DNA from 3 places in the Streptomyces vietnamensis genome. Region 1 is predicted to be linked to each of the others. Evidence: riboswitches for the same ligand, from Rfam matches in the RefSeq annotation. Region 1 holds a riboswitch; each other region holds the start of a gene.
The links. A riboswitch is a leader RNA that binds a small molecule or an ion and turns the genes downstream of it on or off. The one in region 1 is predicted to bind cyclic di-AMP.

Region 1 (5,283 bases):
ATCCGGACTCCGCCGACACCCTCGGGGCCACCGTCGTCGCCCCGGTGGTGGAGGAGAGCGCCAAGGCCGCCGCGATCCTGCTGCTGTTCCTGTTCCGCAGGAGGTACTTCGGCGGGCTCGTCGACGGGGTCGTGTTCGCCGGTTTCACCGCGACCGGCTTCGCCTTCACCGAGAACATCCTCTATCTCGGCAACGCCTTCGGCGAGGACCAGGAGTTCGGCTCGACCGGCCTCGGTTCGGTGACCGCCGCGACCTTCTTCGTACGGGTCGTGATGTCGCCGTTCGCGCATCCGCTGTTCACCGTGCTCACCGGCATCGGCTTCGGTTTCGCCGCCCTCGCGCCGCGCGGGAAGCGGCTGCGCCGGGTGCTGCTGCCGCTGACCGGGCTGCTGCTCGCCATGGGACTGCACGCCACCTGGAACGGCTCGGCCACCGTCGGCGGCCCGCTGGCCTTCTACGCGGTGTACGGGGCGCTCATGGTCCCGGCCTTCGGCCTGCTGACCTGGCTGGCGGTGTGGAGCCGGCAGCGCGAGCTGCGCACGATATCCGGGGAGCTCCCGGCGTACGCGGCGGCCGGCTGGCTCGCCCCCGCCGAGCCGGTCGCGCTGTCGTCGATGCGCGCCCGGCAGATGGCCCGCGCGTTCGCCGCCCGGACGTACGGCCCGCCGGCCGCCCGCGCGGTCGGCGAGTACGAGTCCTTCGCGACGACCCTCGCGTTCCTGCGGAACCGGGCCCGGCGCGGCGCGGCGGGACCCGACTTCCCGGCCCGGGAGCAGGAGCTGCTGCACCACCTGTGGCAGCGCCGCGCGGTCGCCTCCCCCGCCCTCACGTACGCGGCGCGGGCGACGGGCCGGGCCTGGGCGCCGCCGCAGTACCTGGACTACGACGGCTACAACCCGTATCGGAGTTAGCTCGCGGAAGCCTCGGTGAGGAGGGCCAGTTCCGCCTCCGTCAGCTTCAGGTCCGCGGCCGCCACCAGGGCCGGGAGCTGTTCGACCGTGCGGGCCGAGGCGATCGGCGCGGCGACGGTCGGCCGGGCGGCGAGCCAGGCGAGGGCGACGGTGGCGAGCTCCGCCCCGTGCGCCTCGGCGACCGTGTCGAGCGCGGAGAGCACGGCTTGGCCCCGCTCGGTCTCGGCGAGCGCGGCGGCGCGGTAGGCGCGGGCGCTCTCGACGGTCTTCCCGGGGCGGTACTTGCCGGTGAGGAAGCCGGCCGCGAGACCGTAGTACGGGACGGCCGAGAGCCCGGCCTGCTCGACGGTCTCCAGGAGCGGGCCCTCGTAGGTGTCGCGCGAGACCAGGTTGTAGTGCGGCTGGAGGGCGACGTACCGGGCGAGGCCTTCGGCCTCGGCGAAGTCGAGGGAGGCGCGCAGCCGCTCCGGGGAGATGTTGGAGGCGGCGACGGCACGCACCTTGCCGTCCTTCACCAGCTGGTCGAGGGCGGTGACGATCTCCTCGACCGGGACGGACTCGTCGTCGAAGTGCGTGTAGTAGAGGTCGATGTGGTCGGTGCCGAGGCGGCGGAGGGACTCCTCCGCGCCCGCCTTGATGGTGGTGGCGGACAGGCCCTTGAACCGGGGGTGGGCGCCGACCTTGGTGGCGACGACGATGTCGGAGCGGTTGCCCCGGGAGGCGAGCCAGCGGCCGATGACGGTCTCGGACTCGCCGCCCTCGTTGCCCTCGGCCCAGGCGGAGTAGACGTCGGCGGAGTCGACGAAGTTGCCGCCGGCGGCGGCGTAGGCGTCGAGGACGGCGAAGGACTGCGCCTCGTCGGCGGTCCAGCCGAAGACGTTGCCGCCGAGTGCCACGGGGAAGACGTGCAGATCGGAGCTGCCCAGCGGGCGGAGAGAGGTCATGTGTGGATCAACCCTCCCCGCCGCCGGGCCTATTCCGTGCGGGTTCTCAGGGGTTCAGGCCCTTGGACTGGAGCCAGGCCATCGGGTCGATGCCGGAGCCGCCGGGGGTGTGGACCTCCATGTGGAGGTGGGCGCCGGTGACGTTGCCGGTGGCGCCGACGCGGCCGATGGTCTCGCCGGTGGACACGGTCTGGCCGGCGCCGACCAGCATGGACGAGAGGTGGCAGTACCAGACCTCGGTGCCGTCCTCCAGCTCCAGGACGATCCGGTAGCCGTAGGAGCCGGACCAGCCCGCGGACTTGACGGTGGCGCCGTGGACCGCCTTGAGCGGGGTGCCCGTGGGGGCGGCGAAGTCGAGGCCGGTGTGGTAGCCGGAGGACCACATCGATCCGGACTGCATGTAGGTGGCGGTGAGGGTGTACGAGGAGACCGGCAGCGAGTAGCCGGCGGCGAGCTGGGCGAGGCGCGCGGCCTCGGCCGCCTTGGCCTCGGCCTCCGCCTTCGCCTTGGCCTCCGCTTCGGCCTTCGCCTTGGCTTCCGCCTCGGCCTTCGCCTTCGCGTCGGCGGCCGCCTTCTCCGCGGCGGCTTCCTTGGCCTCGGCCTCCGCGGCGGCCTTCTCGGCCGCCGCCTTCTCCGCCGCGGCCTTCTCGGCGGCGTCGGCGGAGGCCTGCTGCTGCTCGGCCTGCTGGAGGATGCGGGCGCGCAGGGCCTCGCCCGCGGCGGGGGCGGTGGTCTGCTCGTCGGCCGCGGTGGTGTAGGTGGCGGCGGTGAGCGGGTTGGCGGCGGCGGCCGTGGTGACGGGCGCGCTCTCCTCCTCGGGGAGGAGGTCGCCGACGCCGGGGAGGTCGTGGGCGTCCGGCAGGTTCAGGTCCGGGAGGTCCGGCAGCGATATGGCGACCGGCGGCTTGTCCTGCGCGGTGGCGAGGCCGCCCGCGCCGACGGCCGCGATCACGCCGACGCCGAGGACGGTGGAGGAGCGGGCGAAGTTGGAGCGCTGCTTGACGACCCGGTGCCGGCCGCCGGAGCGGCTCTCGGCGCGGAGGGAGCCCTCGGTGGGGTTCCACTCGGTGTCCGGGGCGGAAAGACCCGCACCGCCACCGAAGGCATCGAAGGGGGCTTCGGGTGCGGGGGTGTTGGACGCCACGGAGGCGCGCTCCTTTCCTTCCTTCTCGCCTACCGGGTTAGCTGACGGGTTCGGAGCAGGAAGGTCTCCTACGGGCCCCTCCGTACGAGACGAAGGCGTCCGATTCACCCCAATTGGTGGTTCCCCGGTTCCTTTTCAGGATTCGGCGCGTGCGCACGGTGCCGCCTCTTGCGACGGCTGGGACGACCGCGCTGCGTTATCGAACGTTAATAGACAGGGGGTCCCGATTCCAAGCCGTCGCTCTTGATCATTCATTGAATTGAGGGAGTATCGCCCGAGTTGAGCCCCCTTCAGAAAGGCGTAAGGGGAGGGTGGTGAAACCCTTGCGATCTGACGTTATGTCAATTGTTATCGCAGTGACACCCCTCGACTACGCCCGGTGACCGGACCCGCCCGGCGGCACCACCGGCATCGTCCGGCGCCGCTCGGGCTGCCCCGTCGCCGGGCGGCTCACCGCGAGCAGCGCCATGTCGTCCGTCGACCCGCCGCCCGTGTGGAGCCGTACGTCGTCCACGAGCGCGTCGAGCAGCTCCTCGGGTCCCGGGAAGATCCGCCCGGCGAGCCGCGCCGCCGGATCGTAGAAGACGCCCTGCGCGTTCCGCGCCTCCGAGAGGCCGTCCGTGTAGAAGAGCAGCGTCGCGCCGGCCGGGAACGGCCGCGCCTCGCCCCGGTCCGGCCACATCGCCAGCTCCCCCATGCCGAGCGGCAGCGCCGCCTCGCCCGGCTCCAGCGGCTCCACGCGCCCGTCCGCGTACAGCATCAGCGGCGGCGGGTGCCCGCGGTTGACGACCCGTACGAAACCGTCGAAGGTCCCGCTGCCGTCGCCGCGCGGGATCTCGGCCAGGACGGCCGTGGTGAACCCCTCGAAGGAGTCGAGGTCGTCCCGGCGAGTGCCCTCCCGGGCCAGGGCGCGTTCGAGGCGCTGCGCCACGCCCTCCAGGGTCCGCTCCTGCTCGGCCGCCTCCCGGAAGGCGCCGATGACGACGGCGACGGCCTCGACCGCCTCCAGCCCCTTGCCGCGGACGTCCCCGACCACCAGCCGCACCCCGTGCGGGGTGTCCTGGACGGCGAACAGGTCGCCGCCGATGAACGCGTCGGCCTGCGCCGCCTCGTACCGCGCCGCGCACTGCAGCCCCCCGATCCGCTCGGCGGGCATCGGTAGCACCGCCTTCTGCGCGGTCTCCGCGATGACCCGCGCCGAGGCGAGCCGTTCGCCGCTGCGGCGCACGACCCGGTTGATGAGGAGGGCGAGCGCGGAGACCGTGAGGACGGTCATGCTCTCGGTGAAGGCCGCGATCTCGTCGATGGTGCCGTTGTAGGCGTGCAGCCCGACGGAGGCGAGGACGGCGGCGATCCCGGTGATCAGGGTCGTGAGCGTGGAGAAGAAGGGCGCGGCGATCAGCGGGGCGGCGGAGAAGAGCGGCGCCGCCGTGTACTCGGGCGGGGTCGCCACGTCGAAGACGACACCGCCCACGATGACCAGCGGGGGCAGGGCGCGGATGAACCGCCGGGCGCCGCCGTACTCGGGGCGTCCCTCACCGCCCCGCCGCCCTCCGCCCGCCGCTCCTAGGGGGTGCCCCACCTGTGCTCTCCTGCCCGGTCCGACCGGCCGCGGTCCGCACCGCGCCCTCCCAGGGTGGCCGCCGCCGGACGGGGCGGCGACTCCCATGGGGCCGAGTGGCGTACGGGCCCGGCCGGCCGCCCCCACCCTCGTACGAGGCCGGCGCCCCACCCCGTACGAGAGTCGGCGCCCCACCCCGTACGAGGCCGGCGCCCCACCCCCGTACGGGTCAGTCGGCCGCCAGGCGCCCGCCCCGGCCGAGCAGTGCCATCGCCGCCGCGCACCCCACGCCCACCCCGCACAGCACCAGCCACGGCGTCGCCGACCAGCCGGTGACGTCGAGGAGCGCGCCCGTCCCCAGGTTCCCGAGGGTGATCCCGATCCCGCACACGGTGTTGTAGAGCCCGTAGTGGGTGGCCACCCAGCGCCCCCGGGACAGGGCGACGACCGTGTCCATCTCGTACGGGTAGAGCACCGCGTTCGCGACGGCCAGGACCGCCGCACACAGGAGCAGCCCCACCGGGCCGCGCCCCAGGGCGGCCGGGACCAGGAAGGCCCCGCCCATCAGGGCGAGCCCGAGGACGAGGCACCGCTCCCGGTCGAGCCGGCGCTTGCACCAGGCCGTGATCCGCAGCTGCCCGGCGAGCGCGACGAGCGCCGAGACGACGAACAGCGCGGTCGTCACGCCCGTGCCGCCCGCCGCGAGCGGCAGCGCCAGATAGA
Region 2 (5,283 bases), 2.5 Mb from region 1:
GGACCTGGTCTGCGTCGCCAAGGCGCTCTCCGGCGGCTACGTGCCGGTCGGCGCCACCCTCGGCAAGGACTGGATCTTCAAGAAGGTCTACTCGTCGATGGACCGGGTCCTGGTCCACTCGGCGAGCTTCGGGTCGAACGCGCAGGCCATGGCCGCCGGGCTCGCCGTCCTCTCGGTCATGGAGGACGAGGGCACCGTCGCCCACGCCCGGCGGATCGGCGACCTGCTCTCCGGCCGTCTGAAGGAGCTCGTGCCCCGGTACGAGCTGCTCCACGAGATCCGCGGGCGCGGCCTGATGATCGGGATCGAGTTCGGGCGGCCGTCCTCGCTCGGACTGCGCGGGCGCTGGACGATGCTCCAGGCGGCCCGCAAGGGCCTCTTCGCCCAGATGGTCGTGGTTCCGCTGCTCCAGCGGCACAGGATCCTCACCCAGGTCTCCGGGGACCACCTGGAGGTGATCAAGCTGATCCCGCCGCTGATCATCGACGAGGCGGACGTGGACCGGTTCGTCACCGCCTTCACCGCGGTCATGGACGACGCCCACGGCGGCGGCGGACTGATGTGGGACTTCGGAAAGACGCTGGTCAAGCAGGCGGTCGCGCAGCGCTGACCGGATTTCGACACGGATTCCCGACGGGGGTTTGCCTCTGAGGCAAGAAACTTGCCTCAGAGGCACGATCCTGGCGGAATGGACGCATGGACCACGTCCCCGGGGGCACCTCCCCGGACCCCGCCATCCCCGGCGTCCTGCCCGACGTCGCCCCGCAGCTGCGGGCCCTGCGCCGCCGCCGGGGACTCACCCTGGAGGCCGCCGCCCAGCGGGCCGGCCTCTCGCCGGCCCACCTCTCGCGCCTGGAGACCGGGAACCGGCAGCCCTCGCTGCCGATGCTGCTCGCCCTGTCCCGTATCTACGGTACGACGGTCTCCGAGCTCCTCGGCGAGGCGCCGCCCGAGCGCGACCCCGTCGTCCGGGCCGACCGCTCCGAACCCGTCGAGGCCGACGGCTGGATCTACCGCCAGGCGGGCGGCGCCGGGCGCGCCCTCCAGTGCCTGCGGGTCCACGTGCCGTACGCCACCCGGGCCGACATCGTGCGCGTCCACCCCGGCGAAGAGTGGATCCACGTCCTGGAGGGCCGGGTGCGGCTCGCGCTCGGCGAGGCCGTCCACGTCCTCGATCCCGGGGACAGCGCGCACTTCGACTCGCTGACCCCGCACCGGATCGGCGCCGCCACGCCCGGCGGGGCCGAGCTGCTCTTCGTCCACACCCTGATGCAGAGCCCCGTCGCCGAGCTGTGCCTCGGTGACGGGACCCCGCACCGGCGCTGACGTTCCATGAAGATTCTTCAGGAAAGGACCGACATGTCCGAGAAGTCCGTAGCGGTCACCGGCGAAGAGCGCGGTGAAGGCAAGTTCCCCAAGGGGCTCGTGCTCCGCCTCTTCGCCTATCTGATCGCCGGCCACCTCTTCGCCGGCTTCCTCTACCTGCTCTTCATGCTGGGCGGGCAGAACCAGTAGGCCTCAGGCGTCGGTGACCAGCCGCTCCCGCAGCCGCTCGCGGGTCTCCGGGGCCAGCTTCAGGCCCTCGGTGAAGTAGGCGTCCACCGAGCCCCAGGTCGTCTCGATCGTCTCGAACGCGGCCCGCAGGTACTCCACCCGCGCGTCGAAGAGCGGACTGAGCAGCTCCATCACCTCGGGCGACATCGCGTCCGGGGAGGTGGAGCTGCGGCGCACCTTGTAGCGGCGGTGCGGGGCGTTCGACTTCACGTAGTCGGCCTCGATCGCCTCCCGCTCGACCCCGACCGCGAGCAGGGTGATCGCGATGGCGACCCCGGCCCGGTCCTTGCCGGCCGCGCAGTGCAGCAGGGCCGGGATGCTCTCCTCCGCCATGGAGTGGAGGAGCCGGCCGTGCTCCTCGGTCCGCTCCAGCACGTTCTTCCGGTACGAGTCGGACATCCGGGCGGCCGCCTTGCCGTCGCCGAGGACCTCCCGCAGCTGCGCGATCTCGCCGTCGCGCACCAGCTTCCAGAACTCCTTGCCGTCGGCCGGGTCGTTGAGGGGTATGTTCACGTTCCGTACGCCGGGCAGCTCGACGTCCGGGCCCTCGATCCTCCGGTCCGACTCGTTGCGGAAGTCGAAGACGGTGTGCAGGCCGAGCGAGGCGAGGAAGGCGGCGTCGTCCTCCGTCGCGTGGGCGAGATGGCCGCTGCGGAAGAGGCGGCCGGGGCGGACGGCGCGCCCGTCCGTCGTCGGCAGGCCGCCCACGTCCCGGAAGTTGCGGACCTCGGTCAGCTCGGGCTCGGCGGCTTCGGCGGGCGGGACCTGCGGCAGCTGCTGCGTCACGGCTGCTCCTGTTCTGTCGATCGGTTCCTGGGGCAATCATCTCGGGTGGGAGGCCGGGCACGCACCCCCTCGGACGGGAATGGGTGATCTGTCCGTATTGGGGGATTCCGTATAACCCGCCCCGGTTGCAGGGGAGATGGGGATCGGCGCGTGAGCAGCGTCATAACCGTGACGGACCGTGCCTGATCGTCTTTTCCAAATACCCCCCGGGAAAAGGAGATCGAGGGGCCGTCATCCACGGAGGGTGACCGGAATTCCGGCCGGATATCACTGAATCCCAGATCACTTGAAAACCGTGGCTTGTTCGCGCCGACCCCACTCGTCTAGCGTCGCGCTCAATCCGGACGGACCGCCGAATCCTGCCACCGACCGGAATTCGAACCCACCCGTACGAGGCAGGAGCGGGGGACCCAGGTAAGTACGCCGATCCCTTCGAAGAAGGACGGCTCGGGGTTAAGTCGCGTGAGAACGCGGCCGGACATCTCCAGTCCGAACCCGACAGCTCACCTCGCAGGCGCCGGAGAGGAATTCGCCATGCCCGCAAAGGGTAAGCACCGCCGTGCCAAGTCCAACCGTCTGACCCGTGGCCTCGCCGCCGCCGGTACCGGTGGCGCCGTCGTCGCCCTCCCGCTCCTCGGAGCCACCGGCGCCCACGCCGCCGAGCAGGCCGCCCCGGCCGCCGCTCCCGCCCACGCCGTCGCCCAGGTGAAGGCCGCGCCCGCCGCCCAGCAGAAGGCCGCGCCGAAGACGTACTCCGTCGTCCGCGGCGACTACCTGTCGAAGATCGCCGCCGAGCACCACGTCGCCGGCGGCTGGCACAAGCTCTACCAGGACAACCGCCAGGTCATCGGCGACAACCCCTCGCTGATCATGCCCGGCATGAAGCTCACCCTCGGCGCGAAGGGCACCGCCAAGGCCGCGCACAAGAGCACGTGGAACTCCGGCAAGAACGGCGACGAGGCCCCCCGCGCCTCCCGCAGCAGCGAGCGCGCCTCGGCCCCGGCCCCGGCCCCGGCCGCCGCGACCACCTCCTCCTCGGCGTCCTCCTCGTCGGCCGGTACGACCTCCTCCTCCGGCTGGGTCGCCCCGATCGCCGGCGCCGGCATGTCGACCCCGTACCACCAGGCCGGCTCCATGTGGTCCTCCGGCTACCACACCGGTGTCGACTTCATCGCCTCCACCGGCACCCCCGTCCACGCGGTCGGCCCCGGCACCGTCTACTCCGCCGGCGACGGCGGCGCGTACGGCAACCAGGTCGTCATCCAGCACGCCGACGGCACCTTCTCGCAGTACGCCCACCTGTCCTCGATCTCCGTCTCCGCCGGCCAGACCGTCACCGGCGGCGAGCAGATCGGCCTCTCCGGCGCGACCGGCAACGTCACCGGTCCGCACCTGCACTTCGAGATGCGCACCGGGCCGGAGTACGGCTCCGACATCGACCCGCTGGCCGCGCTGCGGTCGCACGGCGTGAGCATCTGACGCCACGTCAGTACGCCTTCGTCATCCGGAAGTCCGGCACGCGAGTGCCGGACTTCCGGCGTATTCCGGCTTGGCGGAATCTTTATCGGTGGCATATGTCACCAGGCGTCAACCCCTCCTTACGGTCGCGTAGGTCACACCCGAAGGGGAAAAATGTGCTCCCGTGGCAGACGATTCGAGATCAACAGACAAGAACGCATTCGGGTCGTACACGGCGATCGGTGACAGCTTCACCGAGGGCGTCGGAGACCCCGGGCCCGACGGGACGTACGTCGGCTGGGCGGACCGCTTCGCGGTCCTGCTCGCCGACCAGCTGCCGGAGCACGACGACTTCCGCTACGCCAACCTGGCCGTACGCGGGCGCCTCCTCGACCAGATCGTGGCGGAACAGGTCCCCCGGGCGAAGGAACTCGCCCCCGACCTGGTGACCTTCTGCGCGGGCGGCAACGACATCATCCGCCCCGGGACGGACCCGGACGACGTGGCCGAGCGCTTCGAGCGCGCCGTCGCCGACCTCACCTCCGCCGTCGGCACCGTCATGGTGACCACCGGCTTCGACACCCGCGACGTGACGCTCCTCAAGCACCTGCGCGGCAAGATCGCCACCTACAACGGGCACGTCCGGGCCATCGCGGACCGCTACGGCTGCCCGGTCCTCGACCTGTGGTCGCTGAAGTCCGTGCAGGACCGGCGCGCCTGGGACGACGACCGGCTGCACCTCTCGCCCGAGGGCCACACCCGCGTCGCCCTGCGCGCCGCCCAGGTCCTCGGCATGCCGGTGCCCGCCGACCCGGACCAGCCCTGGCCGCCGGAGCCGCCGCGCGGCACGCTCGAAGTGCGCCGCGACGACATCCACTGGGCCCGGGAGTACCTGGTGCCCTGGATCGGGCGCCGGCTGCGCGGCGAGAGCTCGGGCGACCACGTCGAGGCCAAGCGCCCCGACCTCATGCCCCTGTAGCAGGCGGCACGGCGGCGGGGATCCGCTCCAGGACCCCGCCGGCGAACACGTCGTACAGCGGCAGCGTCTCCAGGTGGACGTAGCCGATGTGGCAGTCGCAGACGGCGAGGGGGCAGGCGCGGGGACGCAGGGCGGCACGGTACGAGCCGTCGTACAGGTTCCCGAGCTCGGCCCTGACGAAGTGGCAGCGCCGCACCGTCCCCTCGCCGTCCACCGAGATCACCGACTCCCCGGTGCGGCAGGGCAGCCCCGCCGAGCGGTGCGGATGCCGGCTGTACGGGAAGAGCGGGTCGAGCTCCGTCCAGCCCTCTGCCTCCGCGTCGGTGTACGTGTGCCCCTCGGCCGCGTTCACCCAGAGGTAGACGTGCGGCGGCAGCGCGGCCCGCAGCCGGCGGGCGTCCTCCCGGTGCTCGGGAAGGCCGACCACGCCGACGCTGTACCGGACGTTCTGACGGGCGAGCTCCCGGCACTTCCCGAGGAACCGCTCGTACGGTGTCTGCCCCGGG
Region 3 (5,283 bases), 1.8 Mb from region 1:
TCGGTTCGAGGTCGAGGTGGAGCCGTACGGAGCCGTCCTCGAAGCTGCGCTTCTGGGTGTAGCCCGCGTCGGTGAAGACCTTGATCATCTTGGTGTTGGCGGGGAGCACCTCGGCGGCGAAGCGCCGGATGTCCCGCTCGCGCGCGACCGCCGCGATGTGTTCGAGGAGGGCGGAGGCGACGCCCCTCCCCTGGTGCGCGTCCTGGACGAGGAAGGCGACCTCGGCCTCGTCGGCCGGGGCGGAGGCGGGCAGCCCCTGGGCGTTGATGCGGTCGTAGCGCACGGTGGCGATGAACTCGCCGCCGACGGTCGCCGCGAGCCCGACCCGGTCCACGAAGTCGTGGTGGGTGAAGCGGTGGACGTCCTTGGCGGACAGGCGCGGGTAGGGGGCGAAGAAGCGGTAGTACTTCGACTCGTCCGAGACCTGCTCGTAGAAGCTGACGAGCCGGTCGGCGTCGTCGGCGGTGATGGGCCTGATGCGCGCGGTGCCGCCGTCGCGGAGCACCACGTCCGCCTCCCAGTGGTCGGGATAGGCGTGCTCCGGCGGTGCCGGCGGCGCCGGTGATGCCGGTGGTTCCGCCGCTTCCGACTGCTCCGACGCGCTCTGCATGGGGTCAGCCTACGACCGCGACACGACTGCGGCACCGGTCGCGGGGTGCCTGTGCGGGATGCGAGGTGTTGCAAGCTGGGAGGGCCGACGGACGGTCCGGTCCTGGTCGAAGGGTGGCCTTTTCCGCGCCTTCCCGGGCCGGAGGTCGGCGCGAGCACCGCGCAACCCGTGAGAGACTGGTCTAGACAACCCGCTTGAGAGTCGAAGGGCAACACCATGGCTGAGCGCCGCGTCAACGTCGGCTGGGCCGAGGGCCTGCACGCCCGCCCCGCGTCCATCTTCGTCCGTGCCGCCACGGCTTCCGGCGTGCCGGTGACGATCGCCAAGTCCGACGGCACCCCCGTGAACGCCGCCTCCATGCTCGCGGTGCTCGGCCTGGGCGCGCAGGGCGGCGAGGAGATCGTCCTCGCTTCGGAGGCCGACGGCGCCGAGGCCGCGCTCGACCGCCTGGCGAAGCTGGTCGCCGAGGGCCTGGACGAGCTCCCCGAGACCGTCTGACCCCGGCCCCTTCCTTCAAATGGCCGTGGCCGCCGGAATTCCGGCGGCCACGGCCATTTGCATGAACGGACCCATTTCCGGGCAGCACGAAAACCGCGACCGAATGCCTGTTCTTTGTATACGGTGGGCGCGTTAATTCCGGGCGCTCGTCGTGTTGACGGCATGTTGCGAAACCCTCACACGGCCTCGCTCCGGCCTTTTGAGCCGGTGCAGCGGCAGCGAGCGTTCCGCGTGCAGCGCGGTCAGCGACCTCGCCCGCTCGGCGTCGCCGCGCGCCACGGCGTCCACGATCGCGCCGTGCTCGGCCCAGGCCTCCACCGGCTGGGCGGGCTGCTCCACCACGTACGTCCAGGCGATCTTGTGCCGCAGTTGGGTGAGCAGCGCCGTCAGGGCCGGGCTCCCCGAGGCCTGCGCGAGCGTCTCGTGGAACCAGCCGCCGAGCGAGCTCAGGTCCTCGCCCTGACCGCGCCTGGCCCGCTCCTGCCCCAGCCTGACCAGGCCGCGCAGCACCTTGAGGTGCGCCTCGGTGCGCCGCTGCGCGGCCCGCGCGGCCCCCAGCGGTTCGAGCAGCGCCCGCATGTCGAGCAGGTCGGCCGCCTCCTGCTCGGTCGGCTCGGCGACATGGGCGCCCGCGTGGCGCCGGGTGACCACGAAGCCCTCGGACTCCAGGGTGCGCAGCGCCTCGCGGACCGGGACGCGGGAGACCCCGTACCGGCGGGCGAGTTGTTCCTCGGTCAGCCGGCTGCCCCGCTCGTACACGCCGGAGACGATGTCGTCCCGGATCGCCGTGCATACCGAGTGCGCGGGAATGCGCATGTCCGACCTCCGCCTTGGTCCGCGCGAGTCAATTCATCGGCGCCTGTTCTGCGCCCGATCTTCGACTCTATTGCAGCAGGCCGGAATTTCCGATGCCCCGGCGGAATCCATGGATATCTTTTGGTCAGCGAAAAGCCCCGGCTCAGTACGAGCCGGGGCTTTTGCGACGCGGTCCGGGGCCGGACCCAACGAGGTCAGACGACGTTGACGCCGCGGGCGCGGAGGTACGCGATCGGGTCGATGTCCGAGCCGTACTCGGGGCTGGTGCGCGCCTCGAAGTGGAGGTGGGGGCCGGTGGAGTTGCCGGTCGAGCCCGAGATGCCTATCTGCTGGCCCGGCTCGACGGTCTGGCCGACGTAGACCCCGATGGAGGAGAGGTGGCCGTACTGGGTGTACGTGCCGTCGTTCATCCGGATGACGATGTTGTTGCCGTACGCGCCGCCCCAGCCGGCCTCGACGACGGTGCCGGAGCCGACGGAGACGACCCGGGTGCCGTAGGCGGCGTGGAAGTCGATGCCGGAGTGGCTGCCGGAGGACCAGAGCGAGCCGCCGGTCTTGTAGCCGGTGGAGACGTACGAGCCGGCGACGGGGAGCTGGAAGGAGGCCAGGCGGCGGCGCTCGGCCTCGCGGGCGGCGCGCTCGCGCTCCAGCCGGACCTCCTTGGCGCGGGCCTCGGCCTTGCGCTTCGCCTCGGCCGCGGCCTTCGCCTTGGCGACGGCCTCGACGGCCTCCTGCTCCTGGGCGGCGGCCTGGGCGTTGATCCCGTCGACGAGGGATTCCTCGGCGATGACCTGGGTGAGGCCGGTGTCCTCGGCGGAGCGGTTGTCCGTGTCGGCGGCGAGCGCCGGGGAGGCGAGGGTTCCGATGACGCCGGTGGTGGCGAGCGTCGCGACGCCGGCGATGCCCACGCCGCGGCGCGCCATCCGGCTCGGAGCACGATGCTTCCCGGTGGCACGGGTGAACGCCATGTAGAGGCTGATCCTTTCCTTCCTTCTCGCCTACCGGGTTAGCTGACGGGTTCGGAGCAGGAAGGTCTCCTACGAGCCCCTCCGCACGAGACGAAGGCGCCCGATTCACCCCAGGGACTGCGTGTGGGTCCCCGGCTCCCCAGGCTCGCGCCTGACGGGGACTCGGCGATGACTGTCCGATGCCGCGGCTGCGGCACGTGCAACTGGCGAACAGCCGCACCGACGCTATGCGGATCGTCTTTCAATCACCAACCAGACACGCCTTTTGTAAGACATGCCACAGGGCAAACGATCACCTTGATCGCAATACGGACAAAGAGGAGGACCCCGACGAACTAGGCCGTCGGGGCCCTCCTGTTGTCGCCTCGGGGCCGGAATCAGCCCGTCACGACGGTCACTTCACCGATGCCGAGCGCGCGCACCGGCTCCGCGATCTGCGCCGCGTCGCCGACGAGGACGGTGACGAGCCGGTCCACCGGGAAGGCGCTGACCACGGCGGCCGTCGCCTCGACCGTGCCGGTCTCGGCCAGGCGCGCGTACAACTGGGCCTGGAAGTCGTCCGGGAGGTGCTGCTCCACCTGGTCGGCGAGCGTCCCGGCGACGGAGGCGGCCGTCTCGTACTTGAGGGGCGCCACGCCCACCAGGTTCTGCACGGCCGTCTCGCGCTCGGCGTCCGTGAGGCCCTCGGCGGCGAGGGTGCGCAGCACCTTCCACAGGTCCTCGAGGGCCGGGCCCGTGTTGGGGGTGTCGACGGATCCGCTGATGGCGAGCATCGCGGCGCCGTTCCCCTCGGCGTCCGAGCGGAGCACCTGGCCGAAGGCCCGCACGCCGTACGTGTAGCCCTTCTCCTCGCGCAGGACTCGGTCCAGACGCGAGGTCAGGGTGCCGCCGAGGCAGTACGTGCCGAGGACCTGGGCCGGCCAGACGCGGTCGTGCCGGTCGGGACCGATCCGGCCGATGAGCAGCTGCGTCTGCACGGCGCCGGGACGGTCCACGATGACGACCCGTCCGGTGTCGTCGGCGGTGATCGGCGGCATCGGGAGCGGCTCGGCCGGCTCGCCGGTCCAGGCGCCCAGCGTCTCGGCGAGGACCTTGTCGAGGTCGACGCCGGTCAGGTCGCCGACGACCACGGCTGTGGCCGTGCCGGGCCGGACGTACGCCTCGAAGAAGGCGCGCACGGCGGCGGCGTCGATCGCGGCGACGGTCTCCTCGGTGCCCTGGCGCGGCCGGGACATCCGGGACTCGGCCGGGAACAGCTCCTTGGAGAGCTGCTTGGCGGCGCGGCGGGCCGGGTTGGCCGTCTCGTGCGGGATCTCGTCGAGACGGTTGCGCACCAGGCGCTCGATCTCGGACTCGTCGAACGCCGGGGCGATCAGGGCCTCGGAGAGCAGGCCGAGCGCCTTGGGCAGCCGGGAGACCGGGACCTCGAGGGAGACCCGTACGCCCGGGTGGTCGGCGTGCGCGTCGAGCGTGGCGCCGCAGCGCTCCAGCTCGGCCGCGAACTCCTCGGCGCTGTGCTGGTCGGTGCCCTCGGAGAGCGCGCGGGCCATGATGGTGGCGACGCCGTCGAGACCGGCGGGCTCGGCGTCCAGCGGGGCCGGCAGGAAGATCTCCACGGCGACGACCTGCTGGCCGGGGCGGTGGCTGGTGAGCACGGTCAGACCGTTGTCCAGCTTTTCCCGGTCCGGGGCCGGGAAGGCCCACGGCTTCGCGGTGCCCGGCCGGGGCTGCGGGTGGAAGTCCATGCTCGTCAAAGACGCGGCGGCGTCGGTCACTGGTCCGCTCCCTCTTCGTGGTCGTCGCCGTCGGCGTTCTGCTCGGTCGCCAGGGGCTCGTAGACGAGCACCGCGCGGTTGTCGGGGCGCAGCTTGGCCGCGGCGACCTCCCGCACCTCCTCGGCGGTGATGTCCAGGACGCGGTCGACGGCGGTCAGGGCGAGCTGCGGGTCGCCGAACAGCACGGCGAACCGGCACAGTTCGTCCGCGCGGCCCGCGACCGTGCCGAGCCGGTCCAGCCACTCGCGCTCCAGCTGGGCCTGCGCGCGCTCCATCTCCTCGGGCGTGGGGCCCTCGGCGGCGAACCGGGCGAGCTCCTCGTCGACGGCCGCCTCGATCTGCGGGACCTCGACGCCACCGGAGGTCTTGACGTCCAGCCAGCCCAGCGAGGGCGCGCCGGCGAGCCGCAGCAGGCCGAAGCCGGCGGCGACGGCCGTACGGTCGCGGCGGACCAGGCGGTTGTGCAGGCGGGAGGACTCCCCGCCGCCCAGGACCGTCAGGGCCAGGTCGGCGGCGTCCGCCGCGCGCGTGCCGTCGTGCGGCAGCCGGTAGGCGGCCATCAGCGCACGCGCCGGGACCTCCTCCTCGACGACCTCGCGCAGCTGCTCGCCGATGA

Region 2: another riboswitch for cyclic di-AMP. It lies ahead of SVTN_RS31655 (M23 family metallopeptidase); the one in region 1 lies ahead of SVTN_RS20205 (M23 family metallopeptidase).
Region 3: another riboswitch for cyclic di-AMP. It lies ahead of SVTN_RS28220 (M23 family metallopeptidase); the one in region 1 lies ahead of SVTN_RS20205 (M23 family metallopeptidase).

What each region holds. Positions count from the first base shown of each region.
Region 1 covers NZ_CP010407.1:4,502,427-4,507,709, reverse strand. The annotation lists gene SVTN_RS20215 (PrsW family intramembrane metalloprotease) at 1-911, shown strand, start outside; gene SVTN_RS20210 (aldo/keto reductase) at 908-1,855, opposite strand; gene SVTN_RS20205 (M23 family metallopeptidase) at 1,902-2,999, opposite strand; cyclic di-AMP (ydaO/yuaA leader) riboswitch at 3,011-3,157, opposite strand; gene SVTN_RS20200 (PP2C family protein-serine/threonine phosphatase) at 3,370-4,581, opposite strand; gene SVTN_RS20195 (MFS transporter) at 4,790-5,283, opposite strand, start outside.
Region 2 covers NZ_CP010407.1:7,028,726-7,034,008, forward strand. The annotation lists gene SVTN_RS31640 (aspartate aminotransferase family protein) at 1-610, shown strand, start outside; gene SVTN_RS31645 (helix-turn-helix domain-containing protein) at 697-1,326, shown strand; gene SVTN_RS44870 (DUF6126 family protein) at 1,360-1,515, shown strand; gene SVTN_RS31650 (tyrosine-protein phosphatase) at 1,519-2,340, opposite strand; cyclic di-AMP (ydaO/yuaA leader) riboswitch at 2,714-2,872, shown strand; gene SVTN_RS31655 (M23 family metallopeptidase) at 2,875-3,819, shown strand; gene SVTN_RS31660 (SGNH/GDSL hydrolase family protein) at 3,983-4,777, shown strand; gene SVTN_RS31665 (STM4011 family radical SAM protein) at 4,764-5,283, opposite strand, start outside.
Region 3 covers NZ_CP010407.1:6,279,176-6,284,458, reverse strand. The annotation lists gene SVTN_RS28235 (bifunctional acetate--CoA ligase family protein/GNAT family N-acetyltransferase) at 1-610, opposite strand, end outside; gene SVTN_RS28230 (HPr family phosphocarrier protein) at 827-1,108, shown strand; gene SVTN_RS28225 (GntR family transcriptional regulator) at 1,241-1,924, opposite strand; gene SVTN_RS28220 (M23 family metallopeptidase) at 2,119-2,892, opposite strand; cyclic di-AMP (ydaO/yuaA leader) riboswitch at 2,906-3,070, opposite strand; gene SVTN_RS28215 (M16 family metallopeptidase) at 3,270-4,637, opposite strand; gene SVTN_RS28210 (M16 family metallopeptidase) at 4,664-5,283, opposite strand, start outside.